Regions from separate parts of the Clostridium tanneri genome, predicted to be linked through region 2. Evidence: predicted binding sites of a transcription regulator. Region 2 holds the regulator's gene; the other holds the start of a gene.
What was found. Region 2 encodes NrdR, which represses ribonucleotide reductase genes. Its sites were predicted from a motif close to CACNANATNTNGTG; they were not measured.
Positions count from the first base shown of each region.

Region 1 (8,134 bases), on a different contig from region 2:
AGCTCACGAATAACTTTGGCTGGTGATCCCATACATAAAACTCCTGAAGGAATCTTTTTATTTGCAGTTACTAAACTTCCTGCTCCAATCATAACTTCTTCGCCTATCTCAGCTCCATCTAATATTATAGATCCCATACCTATCAATGAAAAATTACCGATTTTGCATCCGTGTAAAATTACGTTATGTCCTACAGTTACATATTCTCCTACCACTGTAGGAGTACCTTTTATATTAGCATGAACAGTGCTGTTATCCTGTATGTTGGAGCCCTTTCCTATATAAATAGAATTGCTGTCCCCTCTCACTACTGCTCCAAACCAAACACTAGCATCTGCTTCTAGAGTAACCTTTCCAATAACCTCTGCAGTATCTGCTACAAAAGAGCTTTCATGTACTTCTGGTTTATTTTCCTTAAAGTTACGTATCATATCTTTCCCACCTTTCAACCAAATTAAATTAATAACTAAACTTTATACCTACTATTAAAATTATAACTAATTTTTATGTGAAATAAAACCAATAGTAATTGATTATATACTGCTTTTATGATAACTTACTAGTATACTTTGGTAAAAATACTAAAAATAAAAACTAGTAAGATATGCTAGCATTTATAGAATAAATATTAAAATCGGAGGGGTTATATCTTGTATTTAAAATCGTTAGATGAACTAAAAAAGTATGTAAAAGACTTATCTGTAATACCTGGTGAAGAGCTAATGATACTAACTGCTGAAAAATCATCAATTTATGTAAATGAATTAATAGAATACCTAAATAAAGAAGACATAAACTTTTTTGGAGGCATATATCCAAGACTTCTCGTTGGAGACAAAAGTTTACAGAATGGTTTTATCATTGAAAAATATCAACCTCTCTATTCTTCTATAGTACTTCCTTATTTAATGAGATTTAAATTAGATGTGAATACTCTAGAAGATTGTACGGCATTAGTTTTAGTAGACGGTTTATCAAGTCAAATGAAAGACCTAACAAATACTGTTTATAATAAATTAGGGAATAATGTTAGTTATATTGGCGGTGGAGCTGGATACTATGATTTAACACAAAGACCTTGCATATTCAATAATAAAGGAGTCTTTCAAGATGTACTTTATGTTTGTATTATAAAATCCCCAGTTAAAATTGCAGTAAATCATGGTTGGAATAAGCTTGAAGGACCTTTTCACATAACCGAATCCAGATCTAATATACTTTGCAAATTAGATAGTTATAATGCCTTCGATGTATATAGAGATATAATTGAAGATGAAGAAAAAATTACTCTTTATAAATCAGACTTTTTCATTTACGCTAAGGATCACCCCTTTGGAATTGTAAAAAGAGGACAAACTAACCTAGTTGTAAGAGATCCTATAGCCTTAAATGAAGATAACGAAATTATTTGTGTGGCAGATATACCTGAAGATAGTGACTTATACATACTTAAGGGAGATATTAATTCACTTTTAAGTTCCTCACTAGACATTGCAACAAATTGTGCTTCAAATGCACCTGAAAAATATATTCCTCTACTATTCGACTGTATTTCCCGTGCAATGTTTTTGGAGGAGCGTTTTGAAGAAGAGCTCACAAATATTCAAAGCAAATTTAAATACACTGTTCAAGGAGCCTTGTCCATAGGTGAAATCGCCTCTAGTAATAATGGTCAATTAGTAATTCATAATAAATCTACTATATTAGGACTTCTTTCAATTTAAAGGTTTAAAAGGCTAGATGAAAAATAAATTCATCTAGCCTTTATAAATTTCTATTTTAGGTTTATATCATAAATGTTACTTACAAATTATGCTACATTTTTATTGTTAAAATTTCTTATATCCTTAAGTCCCTCTTCATCCTTTAGTCTCATATATAGGTAGAAAGGAACTCCAAATAACATAAGCAAGAAACCATACAATACTGTTTCTGCACCGGAACCATAAATAGCCCATACAGAATAAGTAAACCCTATTAGTGGTACAATAGAACTTTTTATGAACTTCCAAACATTAAAGCCTTTTTCCCTTTTTACCAAAAGAATTATCTCTGCTGCAGCAGTACTTGCATACACTGGAAGATAGGATAGCGTTGCTAATAAAATCATGAAATTAAAAGCGGAAAGTAATGACTGCGTATAGTTCATTAATAAAAGTATATTTGTAAGCACTGCATTTATTATCAATGAAACATGGGGTGTTTTGTACTTTGAGTGAACTTTAGCAAATATCTCTGGAAAAACTCTGTCTACTCCAGCTGCATAGGACATCCTCGCTGTTGTTAAAAGCCAGCCTACAACGGAACCAAGTACACTTACTATAGAAGCTAATAATAAAGCTTTGGTAATACCATTTCCAAAATATTGAGCTAATATATCAATTATTGGCGAAGTACTCTTTGCTAAAGTTTCTTGAGGCATAGCTCCCATAGCAAAGAAACTTATTAGCATATAAGTTATAACAGCAATAGAAATTCCTAAAATCGTACTTAATTTTATGTTTCTCTCAGGATTTTTTATCTCACCTGCTGTCACTGTGGCAGTTTCAAAGCCTGTAAATGCCCATAAAGTTGCCGCTGCTGCTGCTGGAAGGGTATTTATTCCTTTCCCTTCTGGAAATGCCGGTGTTAAAAACTCTGGATTAAAATGATAAGCAGTAACACCGACGAAAAACATAAATAAAAATAGCTTAAATATGGTTATAACTGTTTGAAAAAAAGATGCTTGCCTAACTCCTACAATATTTAATATTGTAAATATCCATAAGATACCACTTGTGTATAAAAATGCATAGAGACCATTATTATGTATAGCAGGAATCATCGTCGCCGTATAGCTTGCAATAGAGGTAATTATTGCAGCATTACCAATCCAAGAAGCTGTCCAATAAAGCCATGCATTTAAAAAGCCCATAAAACCGCCAAGAGCGATTTTTGAATACTCATAAGGCCCTCCTGTCTTAGGTATTTTAGATCCTAAATTACCAAAGGAAAGTGCTAAAAATATAGAACCTATCCCTGTAAGTGCCCAAGCCAAAAGAGTAGAACCTGGACCAGCTGCATTAGCTAAGGTTGCTGGAAGCATAAATATGCCGGAACCTATCATGTTGCCTGCTACCAGAGTAGTGGCCACTAGAAGTCCCATCTCTTTCTTTAAACCTGCCTCTTTTTGCATTTGAATCCTCCTCTTTGTATAAAATTAAACAACGTTGTTACTTTATCATAGCACATTAAGTGAGTTAATAATTTTTCTACATTTTATTGCAAAACAATACAGTATTTTTCCTCTAATTATTACATTAAAATATTTCCCTTATAAAGTCGTAAATATACCTTTTACATTTTTTATCAAAAGCCGTATAATTTCTAAAGCCTATATTCAAAATGTATATTAGTAGTTCTCATTGAATTTCTGTTAAATCTGCTTTATAATAATAAAGACACTATATATAGTGTGCAGAAATTAACTACACTACTATATATAGTGATTGTTGTAAATACTTACATACAGGGAGGTAGACTTCTATTGGATTCTATAAAGAGTTTATTTAAAAGATATTATACAAAAGAATTAGAAATACATAGCGATAAAACAGTTTACGATTTATTTAAGTGGAAAAAGGTTGATGTATTTTTAAAAGACCATAAAACAGATAAAGTATTAGTTGATATGAAAGAATTGGAGTTTCCAGAACATTATTCTCAAAATGCCTGCGATATTATAGCTTCAAAATACTTCAGAAAGGCTGGAGTTCCAAGTGAAACTGGCTATGAGAACAGTATGAGATCTATAGCAGATAGAATGGTTAATTTTTGGTGTCAGTCACTAAAGGATGAGGGAATAATTAAAACAGAAGAAGAAGCATCCATTTTTTACGATGAAGCCGTTTATACTTTATTGAACCAAATGTATGCACCTAATTCCCCTCAGTGGTTTAACACTGGTCTTGCTCAATCCTATGGTATAAAAGGTACTAAACAAGGTCATTTTTATTTTGATGAGAAGGAAGGAAAGGTAGTAGAAAGTTCGGATAACTATTCAAGAACTCAAGCCTCAGCTTGCTTCATATTATCTATTGAGGATAAGCTTCTAGGTCCTCATTCCATATCGGAGCAGTATGTAACAGAAACAAAGCTTTTTAAAGGCGGTTCTGGTACTGGTACTAACTTTTCTCGTATAAGAGGAAAAGGTGAAAAACTTTCCGGCGGCGGTGTATCTTCAGGACTTATGAGTTTCTTAAAAGGTCTTGATAGAAATGCAGGCGCTATAAAGTCTGGTGGCACTACAAGAAGAGCTGCAAAAATGGTATGCCTTGATGTAGATCATCCTGAAATCATGGATTTTATAACCTGGAAAGCAAAAGAAGAAAATAAAGTAAGAGCCCTTGGAAAGATGGGGTATGATATTGATATAGACGGAGAAGCATATGAAACTGTATCAGGACAAAACAGCAATAATTCTATAAGATTTTCAGATTACTTTATGAAAAAGGTTGAGGACTTAGAAAAAAAATCCGATGAAACAATAGATCTAAAAGGAAGAGTTGATTCAAAGGTAAATAAAACTGCTAAGGTTTCTGATATATGGGAAGCTTTTAACTCCTCTGCTTGGAACTGTGCTGACCCTGCTCCACAGTTTGATGATACCTTTAATGCTTGGCATACTTGTCCAGCGGGAGAGGATGGTGTTGTAAATGCAGATTATAACAAAATTAACTCTACAAATCCTTGTGGAGAATATGCCTTTTTAGATGACTCCTCCTGTAACTTAGCTTCTATCAACATATATAAATTTTATGATGTAAATACTAATAAATTTGATGTAGAAGGATACCTACATGTTATAGGTCTTACTCAGTTAATTCTTGAAGCATCAATTCACTGGGGGCAGTTCCCGACTGCTGATATTGCAAGAAAAACCTACCTGTTTAGAGCAACAGGACTTGGAGTTGCTAATATAGCTTCCTTATTCATGGTTATGGGCTACCCTTATGACTCAGAGGAAGCTAGAACTTTGGCTGCAGCTTTAATTGGTACTCTTACCGGTTATTCTTACTATGTATCCTCACTTATGGCTAAAGAAGTGGGCTCCTTTGCAAAATTCGAGATAAATAAGCCTCACATGATGAGAGTTATAAGAAATCATGCTAGGGCAGCTGGAGTTAACTTAGATTTCCTAAGTAAGGCTAAGGACGCTAGGTTTAACCCTGAATTTGAAGGTTTAAACTACGAACCTATAAAGGTTGACCATGAGAACTTAAATAGAGAAGGATTGAATTATATAAGTTCCGCTTTAAAAGACTCTTGGGTTAAGGCTCTTCAATCCGGTAGTGAAGCTGGATTTAGAAACGCTCAAGTTTCTGTTATAGCTCCAACAGGAACTATATCCTTTGCTATGGACTGCGGTGCTACATCTATAGAGCCATTTTTCAGCCATATCGTATATAAGAAGCTTTCTGGCGGTGGATTTATGACAATTATAAATCCTGTTATAACTATAGCCCTAAAGAAGCTTGGCTACACTAAAGATCAAATAGAAGACATTTTGAATTACGTTCTTGAAAAGGAAACAGTAAATGAAAATGGGTTTAGTTATGAAAAGATTTTAGATGGCAAAATAGAGGGTGCTCCCCATTTAAAAGAAGAACATCTTCCTATATTTGATACATCAAATCGTTGTGGAAGTGGTGAAAGATACATAGCACCAATGGGTCATGTGCTTATGGTAGCAGCAATAACACCATTAATATCTGGTGCTATATCTAAAACTGTAAACCTACCTAAAACTGCAACAGTAGAAGACTTTAAAAAAGTAATTTTATCTTCCTGGAAGCATGGGGTAAAGGGAATAACCTTATATAGAGACTCCTCCAAGGCAGCTCAACCTTTAAATACCAGCTTAGGAGATAACAATGATACAAAACTTGAGAATCTAACTTATCAGCAGCTTCTTGCTAAAACTAGAGAGCTGCAAAAGGGAGTAAAGTATTCAAGACGGGATAAACCTGTAGGCATTCGTCAGGGTACTACTCATCCTGCTCAAATTGATGATGTTAAGATTTATACTACAGTGAATAGACGCCAAAATGGTGAAATATCAGAAATATATATAACAACGGATAGAGAAGGTACAATAATTACAGGACTTCTAAATTCACTATCCAAGTCAATTTCTGTAATGCTTCAATATCATGTAGCTCCTCAAGATATAGCTAGAATGTTAAGAGGACAAAAATATGAGCCTTATGGCTTTGTACAAAAGCACCCTTATATAAAATATGTATCATCCATTTCAGATTTAATAAGTAAGGTTATTGACATTGAGCTTGGAGATTTCTCAAGGTGTCAGGTTAAGCCTGAAAATTATAATGAAGATACAATAGGTTCAAATACTGAGGCTGCAGTAGATTCTTTAACTTCCAAGGACGGCGAGGTTAAAACTAAAAAGGTAGATGGCGAAAGAGTTTATGGTTCTACTTGCTCTACCTGCTCCAGCACTAGAATGGTGAGAAACGGAACCTGCATGGTATGCTTGGACTGTGGATCTACTACTGGCTGCAGCTAGGAGGAAAAGCATTAGCCTTTACTGATACAATTAGGAGCTTTACTAAAAAGAGAATGCTTATCCATTAATATCCAAGTAATTCAATAAAAAATCACTACTTAAAAATATAAAGTTAAGTAGTGATTTTTTGTAAATCTCCAGCATCAACATTGTTTACATCAAAATTCTTTAGATTCATTACCTCTTCAAATCTCTCTATTAGTTCGGGCATTCTTTCTTCAGGTACCATTCCTTCCAATGGAGATAAGTTTCCAACTTCAATAGCTTTATCTGCTGTCAATACTACTTCATCTATAGGAGTTCTTACTGGCCTTAAACCTTCATAAAAATATAATTTAATCCTTAGCACAAAGCTTTAGTTTTGTACTTGATTAAGTATGATTTTATTTTAAAGATTTATTTTGGACTATATAGGGACTATTTGTGAACTTTTTCGTTCACTGCCTTTCTTTAACAGGTAAACTAAAACTAAAAATAGAACCTTTTCCTGGGAAACTTTCTGCCCATGCCCTACCTCCTAAAAGTTCCATTAGTTCTTTTACTAAAGATAGTCCTAAACCTGACCCTTCTTTAGATAAAGGTCTTGCATCATTAATTTTATAAAACCTTTTCCAAACATTAGGTAATTCTTCCGGAGAAATTCCTATGCCTGTGTCTATAACATGTACATTAACCTTACCGTCACTTATATCTGACTTAACTAATATTCTTCCGCTCTTTGGAGTAAATCTTACAGCATTTGTAACATAATTAATAATTACTTGTTCTATTAAATCTTCATCTCCTATTACTTTAGGTAAATCCGCTGATTTCTCTAGTTCTAAAGAAAGATCATTTTCCTCAGCTAATGGTTTTAATCTATTAACAGCTTTTTCAATAACCTCATTAATAGACAACTGTCTTTTATTTATCTTAACATGTCCAGCTTCCATCCTAGATAAATCTAAAAGACTATTTACTAGCTTGTGTAATCTTAATGTTTCTTTAAGAACAATCCTGAGATATTTCTTTTCCTGTTCTTTTTTATTTATAACTCCATCAAGAATTGCCTCAATATATCCTCTCACTGAAGTAAGGGGAGTGCGAAGTTCATGAGATGCATTTGCTACAAACTCTCTTTGCATCCTTTCCATTTCAATCATTTTATCTTTTTCCTGTTCTAAGTCTCTTAAGGTTTTATCTAGCTTTACTGTCATATAGTTAAATGTTTCAGCTAATTTTCCTATTTCGTCATTAGAAGTAAATTTAACTCTCTGAGTAAAATTGCCTTTAGCCATTTCCAAAGATATTTCTGTTATTTCTTTAATAGGTTTTGTAATGTTTCTTGATATAAAAAAACTTACTGAAGCTAAAACAATAACTGCTATAACACCAGCAAGAATCACAATTTTTAGAGCTTGAGAAATGCTATTATTAATGTCTGAAAGTGGATTACAAACAAACACCGCTCCTCCTATATTACCTTCAACATATATCGGCAAAGCTACAGACAGAACTGGGTCAGCTGAATATCTTATATTCCCACGATTTATAACTATTTCTCCATTAAGTGCTCTTCTTATCTCCTCA
Region 1 is NZ_JARUJP010000015.1:38,065-46,198, forward strand. It holds gene P8V03_RS12875 (gamma carbonic anhydrase family protein) at 1-431, opposite strand, end outside; gene P8V03_RS12880 (FIST signal transduction protein) at 651-1,724, shown strand; gene P8V03_RS12885 (APC family permease) at 1,811-3,175, opposite strand; gene P8V03_RS12890 (vitamin B12-dependent ribonucleotide reductase) at 3,527-6,565, shown strand; gene P8V03_RS12895 (DUF6448 family protein) at 6,678-6,914, opposite strand; gene P8V03_RS12900 (sensor histidine kinase) at 7,003-8,134, opposite strand, start outside.
Region 1: the regulator NrdR is predicted to act here: its motif matches at 3,442-3,455, upstream of P8V03_RS12890 (vitamin B12-dependent ribonucleotide reductase).

Region 2 (8,134 bases):
AGTCTCCATAACAACCTTCTACAACTGCTATAAAATCATCTCCACCTATATGCCCTAAAAAATTATTATTAGAAAAATATATTTTTAAGTTATTTTTTATAATATTTGCTGTCAACTTTAATACCTTATCACCATTTTCAAAACCATAACTATCGTTATATACTTTAAAATTATCAATATCAAAATACAATATGCAGGAATTGCGCTTAAGCTCTAAAACCTCTTTAAGCTTGTTTTCTATAATTACATTTCCCGGAAGTGATGTGAGAGGATTCAACTCCTTAGCATAATTCCGTTCTAAGGCAGTTGTAAACTCCAACAAATTTTTTATAGTAACTACACCATAGTATTTAAAATTCTTAGTAATAATTATATAATCATATACATTTTCATCTTTCCTTGACATAGCAACTTGAGACACGTCACTTACAAAGGTGTTATAATCTACAACTAGTGGTGAAGTATTCATAATTAGTGATATTGGCCTCTTAAGAAATACCGCTAACCCATACTGAGTAGCAAATATGGAGTTTAGTGAATGACTCATTACAAGTCCAACTGGTAAGTCTTTATTCACAATACATGCACCAGTGTACGTTGTATTATCAAAGTATTCTTTTATATCCTTACAAGGTCTATTTAAGTCAAAGGTTTTATCTCTCCTAGCTATTTGACCTATAGAGATTTTTGAACAATTTAACAATTTACTATTCTCCTGGTTATAGGTATTTAAAATTATATTTTTTATTTCTTCATTAGTATCTAGGAGAGTTTCTGATGGGCGTTGAAGAAAATATCCCTGTCCCGCATGAACACCTAATTGTATTAGTTTTACTAATTCTTCTTCACACTCTATTCCTTCTGCTATAAGTTTCATATTGGTACTATTGGATAAACTTACAAGACCAGAAATCAAGTGTTGTTTAAATAAATCCTTATGTATGTCCCTTATTAAATCCATATCTATTTTTATGTAATGAGGTTTTGTTTCAGATAACATTTTAAGTCCGGAATATCCTGCCCCAGTATCATCAATTGCTATTTTATAGCCTTCTTCTAAATAGTTATCTAACGCCAACTTAAAACTTTTATAATCTTTTATACAAGTTCTCTCTGTAATCTCAAATATTATACTTTCTGGAGACATATTATATTTAGATAAAAACTCTTTAGTAAATCCTTTTTTATATTTGTCATCTTTAAATATATATGGATCAACATTTAAAAACAAGAATTTATTCTTATGAATCTTATGACCTCTCTCTATCGCCTTACTCCTACATAGACATTCTAGTTCCCAGAGTCTGTTATAACTTTGGGCCACAGAAAACAATTTTTCGGGACTTTTAAGTGGTGAATTTTCCGGTCCTCTTGTTAAAGCTTCATAACCAAATACATTCCCACTTTTTAAAGAGATTATAGGTTGAAAAACTGTCTTTATATTTCCTAGCTTTAAGATTCTCTCTAATTCTCCTCTTAAATTACACATTCCTTATCCTAACTCCTTTATAAATTATAATGCAACACTTCTCTGCACAATATTAAAATCACAAATTTTCCCACAAAGTTATACTAGGCCATACTTGAATCATCCTTTATTTTAAATTCACTTACAAGGGTAATTAAAGTTTCAGCTCCCTCTGCATTCTTCTGTGACTTATCCATTATAATTTCATTTTCTTCATTAACTTTTCCTATATTGTAAGCTATGTATACAGAAGCTTCTGCACAATTGTTAACTACTAAATTTAATTCCTTCATGCTTTCTGAAATATCTTCTATAGATACATTCATATGATGAGCTAAGCTAGAAAATCTCTCTAATACACTATGAAAAACCTCTCCATCCTTTCTATATTCTTCACTTACTTCTATTACTTTTTTATAATCTTGTAGGACTTCTTCCTCCATAACCTTCAATATAAACTCTGCAGAGTTTGCAAGCTCACCTACAGAGGCTAAAACTTCTTTAACATTTTTCTGAATGTGTACTACCGAATCCGCTGATTGTTCCGCTAGTTTTCTAACTTCCTTAGCAACTACTGTAAAACCTTTGCCATGTTCCCCTGCTCTAGTAGCTTCAATGGTAGCATTTAAAGCTAAAATTTTCGTCTTTTTTGCAATGTCCCTTATACCTTCTGCTAGTGCAGAAATATTTTTTACTACCTTAGCTTCTTTTAAAGCTTTATTCATCTTATTTTTAGACATTAAGTATGTATCTTTCACTCTTAGTCTTGACTGTTCAGTATCCATCTTCATTAAGGCAGCCTTTCCTTTTATATTGTTTGCCAATTGTAGTCCTTCTTTTATTTCTTCTAATGCACTATCTATTTCCGCTTTAACTTCTGAGGCCTTTGAACTTCCAATCTGTATAGCCGCTGAAGACTCCTGCATTGTAGCTGAAATTTCTTCTGATGTTTCTGAAATTCTTTTAACCCCTTTATGTACCTTAACAAATAAATCATTTATGTCCTTTGTGGAGTTAACTGTGTTTCCGCTTTCTTCCTTGACGCAACAAATAATTTTTTCTACGCTGTCTATAGCACTATTTAGAGCATTTCCAGTTTGTCCAAATTCATCTTTCCTTTTAATTTCAATCCTATGAGAAAGATTGCACTGCGAAAGCTTATCTGCGTATTTCTTAATTTTAAGTAGAGGCTGCTTTATAGATTTAGAAATCAATAATCCTACCACGATTCCAATACAAATAAAAATAATAGTTATTATAATAGATTGATACTTTAGTTTATCCGCTGGATAAAATATTTCATTTTTAGATATGCTCATCGCTAAAAACCATTCCATATTAGGAATTGGCGCATAAGCCATAAACCTTTCTGCACCACCTTTTAAATAATATCCAGAGCCTGTTTCTCCTTTCATCATCTTACTTTCTAATTCTGCTAGTGCTTTTAAAGACGGATCCTTACTCAAGTTATGAACAGTATTGTCCTTATTTAACACTAATTTTAAATCCTTATGTGCAACCTTTGTTCCCTGTTTATTTATTATAAAGCAATAACCGCTATTTCCAACCTTTGTCTTTTGTACTATTTCGTTAAGCTTTCCCATAGACATGTTAGATTGTAAAACCCCTGAAACATTTCCCTCTTTATCTCTTATAGGAACTGCAATAGCTATAATTTGTTCTCCATCAATATTAGTTACAGGATTAGATATGGAAGCTATACCCAAAAAAGCTTTTCTTAAATATTCTGTGTTTTTCTCTTTATTTAAAAGATCTATTTGGGACTTAGAACCATTTGGGAAATGTATTATTCCATTAGGTTGTAACACATTCAAGCTTATGTAGTTCAAATTTTTACCTTGAGCTTCTAATACAGGTATTTGATCTTCAATATTCATAGATTGAATTTCCGCTCTTTCAGCAATTTGTTCCATAGCTTTCAATTCCTGCTGCAAAGTAGAGTTTATTAATTTTGCTGCCTCGGTAGCCCTTGATTGAAGTGATGAAGCAATTGTTCTTTCTAAGGCTTTAGAAGAGCTTTGGTATGAGATTATGCCTAAAGTACCACAGACGATAGTAAGCAGTAACGCAATCTGAATGGTTATCTTTGCTCCTACACTACTTGTAAAACTTTCACTTAATCCTTTGGTCCATCCCCTTATGCCCACATAAATCCAATTTTCTTTTATTGTTTTAGGTATATTTTTTAAAAAGTTAACCCCTAAACAATTTTTCACAACTATCCCTCCTAAAATTATTTAACTTCTCAGTTAAATTTATATTATAAAGTTCGAACTTTCCAGTATTTTCTTACAAATATTATAACAATATATTATTTGCTTAGCATTGAATAATAGCTTTTTTAACTTATATTTAACTTATGTTAAATATAAGTTAAACACCCTAATTTAATGAAAAAAATTATTATTTAAATAACTATATATTATTTAAGTTAATTATAAAAAAAGTGCTATCAGATTTATTGAAACTCAATAAACCTAATAGCACCTTTTTATGTTAAGCTATTTTTACCTTACCTTAAAGAAATCATATATTTTCATACATTAGCTGCCGTAATTCTGATATAACTTTAATCTTATAATGCTCTACTTATTTCCCAGTAAACTTTTAATTTCTTCCATGAAAGTATTGATATCTTTAAACTGTCTGTATACAGATGCAAATCTAACATAAGACACTTCATCCAAATCCTTGAGACTCTCCATTATCATTTCACCAATATACTCAGACTGAACTTCTGTCATCATTTTATTACTAATCTTTTTTTCTACTTCATCTGCAATATTCTCTATTTGCTGCCTCGAAACAGGCCTTTTCTGACAAGCTTTTATTAATCCATTTATTATTTTTGTTCTATCGAAGTATTCTCTATTCATGTTTTTCTTTATAACTAGTATAGGCACATTTTCAACTTTTTCATATGTAGTATACCTTTTCGCACATTCCAAACATTCTCTTCTTCTTCTTATAGACATATCATCTTCAGTTGATCTTGAATCTACTACCCTGCTTTCTAAATAACCACAGTAAGGGCACTTCACATCTCTTCACGTCCTTCTAAATATATTATCCTTTTTAAATTTACGCCTATAATAATTATACACATTTCAGTGGTAAATTCTATAGTTTAGTAGATTTTAATTAATTTTATAAATCTAACCTTTTGTACATCCACTTATTCCTTCAACATAAACTCTCCTCCATCTATAAGCAAAACATCAACACCTATCTTCTTTACATTTTCCCAAGGAACTTCTATATCTTCACTTTTCCCAAACCAAGACATTTTTTGAGATGGTAAAATAATAGATATAATCTTATATTCATCACAATCAATTTTTAAATCTTTTATAAATCCTAATTTTGTTCCCGTATTTATATCTATAATTTCCATTGCCCTTAAATTTCCTAAAGAATATAAAGATTTTTCTTCATCCATTTTTATCCCTCCAAGTTTTCTCAGTTAAAATTAGCCTTTCAAGACTTCTTCGCGATAACTGCTCAGTAAATAATATGCTTATATTCTTTTAATAATTCATAAAAAATAAAAACCGAGAAAAGTATACTAATATCGTCATATTAGTATACTCTCAGTTTTTATCCTAAAATTAAATATAAGTACGATTATTACCAAGGCTATACATATTTTCTCATATGTCTTAAGGCAGTTTTTTCTAACCTAGAAACCTGAGCCTGGGATATGCCTATTTCATCTGCTACCTCCATCTGAGTTCTACCATCAAAGAATCTCAAGTTGAGTATAAGCTTCTCCCTATCATTTAATTTTTTCATAGCCTCCTTTATAGCTATGTTCTCTAACCAGCTATCATCTAAGTTTTTGTTGTCACTTATTTGATCCATTACATAAATTGCATCTCCACCGTCATGATAAATAGGTTCAAAGAGAGATACCGGATCTTGAATAGCATCTAATGCAAATACTACTTCCTCTCTTGGCACTTTCAACTCTTTAGCAATTTGAGATATTGTAGGCTCCTTATTATTTTCGCCTATAAGTTTATCTCTAACTTGCAGAGCCCTATAAGCAATATCTCTTAGAGATCTGCTCACTCTTATAGAGTTGTTATCTCTTAAATACCTTCTTATCTCTCCTATAATCATAGGAACGGCATAAGTAGAAAACTTTACATTTTGATTTAAATCAAAGTTATCAATGGCCTTAATTAATCCTATACAACCAACTTGAAATAAATCATCAACATTTTCTCCTCGGTTGTTAAATCTTTGGATAACACTTAATACCAGTCTCAAATTACCCTTGATAAACTTTTCCCTTGATGAGTAGTCTCCACTCCTCATCTCCATTAACAGTCCTCTCATCTCATTTTCCTTTAATACTGGTAATTTGGCAGTGTTAACTCCACAGATTTCAACTTTATTAATTATCATAAAGTCATCAGCCCCTTTAGAATATATAGCATTTTAATTATTTCCTAAGTAGGGCTTTTTTATACTAAAGACAACCTTATAACATTTTATTTATTTCTTTCTTTAATCTTTTTATTATTCTTTTTTCTAATCTGGAAATGTATGATTGAGATATACCAAGCATATCAGCAACTTCTTTTTGTGTTTTTTCTCCTTGACCGCCTAACCCAAATCTTAGATTTACTATTTCTTTTTCTCTAGCACTTAACTTTTTCATTGCTACCATTAAAAGTTGCTTATCAACTTCATCCTCAATGAGGTTATAAACCACATCATTATCTGTACCTAATATATCTGATAATAGTAGTTCATTCCCATCCCAGTCAATATTTAAAGGCTCATAAAAGGAAATTTCGGCTTTTACTTTGCTATTTCTTCTTAAATACATAAGTATTTCATTTTCAATGCATCTAGATGCATATGTAGCTAATTTTATTTTTTTCTCTGGATCAAAGGTGTTAACAGCCTTAATTAAACCTATAGTTCCTACTGATACTAAATCCTCTACGTTTACCCCTGTATTTTCAAACTTTCTTGCTATATATACTACTAATCTTAAATTCCTTTCTATTAACGTAGATCTTACACTCTCCTCACCAGTTACAAGTCTTGCAACTAGATCATCTTCTTCCTTTTTACTAAGAGGAGGGGGAAGTACCTCATTGCCACCTATGTAGTACACTGTCTTTATAAAGACCTTAAATTTAGTTAATATTCTATTTAACAATATCTTTAATTTAATCATATTAATCCTCCAATCAATTTAATATCCTTTACATTACTCCTCTAGATAAAAGAGCTTCATAATCATTAAAATCACTTAATCTTTCTTCGCAAAAAGCAACTATTACCTCTCTATTCTGACATTCCTCTCCACCGTGTATTCTTATACAGAGAGGTTTAAATCCTTGGAGGTTACCACTTTGTCCATTTACTACTCTATAGGGAATATAAAATTTATCATATAGATTTAAATCTATATCCTTAAAAACCTTTTTCTCCACTATAATTACTGGTAGGTTAGTAGCTGGTTCCCTTAATTCATTGCCAGTATCTAAAAAAGCCTTAATATTTTTCTCTGAGTTCTTTAACACAATATCTACATCATATATAAGACTTTTTAAGTCTTTTCTATCTTTTATGTAGATTACTATTCTATCAATTAATATATATATTATCATTATTGAAAGCATAAGCTTTTTATAGGAAAAGTTTATAATAACAAAGTTATTAATGTCATAGTCTTCGTTATATTGTATAAACATGCAAGCTCCAGCTAGAAGCATGGAATACAAGAGGAATATAGATAACGCCTTTAAATTAAAAAACACTTTCCTTTTTCTAAAACTAATTAGTATTAGGGCTGCTGCTATTATCATTTTAAATGGAACCGTAGAAAACCTTTTTAGCTCCGGATAGACTAAAGTTATAACATACATACTACCAATAGCTGCTGCAACTAAGATATATCTTAGTTCTACTTTTACTCTCAAAGTACGGGCAGTTATATATAACAAAAATAGGTTAACTACTAAGTTTTGAAAAATCAAAACATCGATATATATAATCAAATACTATATTCACCTCCATTACAATTAATTTCCATTTTCTTACTTTTTATTATATACTTATTATCTTTAAAATTTTGTCATTTTTTATAAATTATTATTATTTTTATATGCTATAATATGCCAACTTATTATAATTTGCTGCCTGTATGTTATAAGAATAAAAAAGCAAGTGTAGCCATAGGCTACACTTGCTTTTTTATTCTTATATTACTTTCTTTGTCTTCTTAAAAAGGCTGGTATTTCAAGGTTATTTTCATCGTAATTTTGATGATATTCTACAGTAGCTGCGGCTTCATCTCTATTACTTGTAAAACTAACTGTTGGTTGTGTTGGAGCTGCAGTTACTTTTGCAACCGGCTCTGGCTGAGTTCTTTGCATCTTTTCTGATTCAAAGCCTGTGGCAATTACTGTGATTCTTATCTCATCTTTTATATTTTCGTCTATTACAGCACCGAATATGATGTTTGCATCTGGGTCAGCAGCATCCTGCACTATTTCTGCTGCTTCATTTATTTCTAGAAGTCCCAAGTCCGGTCCCCCAGTTATATTTAGAAGTACTCCAGTAGCTCCTACTATAGATGTCTCAAGTAAAGGACTGGAAATAGCTTGCTTTGCCGCTTCTTGT
Region 2 is NZ_JARUJP010000007.1:122,849-130,982, forward strand. It holds gene P8V03_RS08050 (GGDEF domain-containing protein) at 1-1,489, opposite strand, end outside; gene P8V03_RS08055 (methyl-accepting chemotaxis protein) at 1,573-3,705, opposite strand; gene nrdR (transcriptional regulator NrdR) at 4,075-4,530, opposite strand; gene P8V03_RS08065 (YlmC/YmxH family sporulation protein) at 4,665-4,928, opposite strand; gene sigG (RNA polymerase sporulation sigma factor SigG) at 5,126-5,899, opposite strand; gene sigE (RNA polymerase sporulation sigma factor SigE) at 5,976-6,683, opposite strand; gene spoIIGA (sigma-E processing peptidase SpoIIGA) at 6,712-7,509, opposite strand; gene ftsZ (cell division protein FtsZ) at 7,717-8,134, opposite strand, start outside.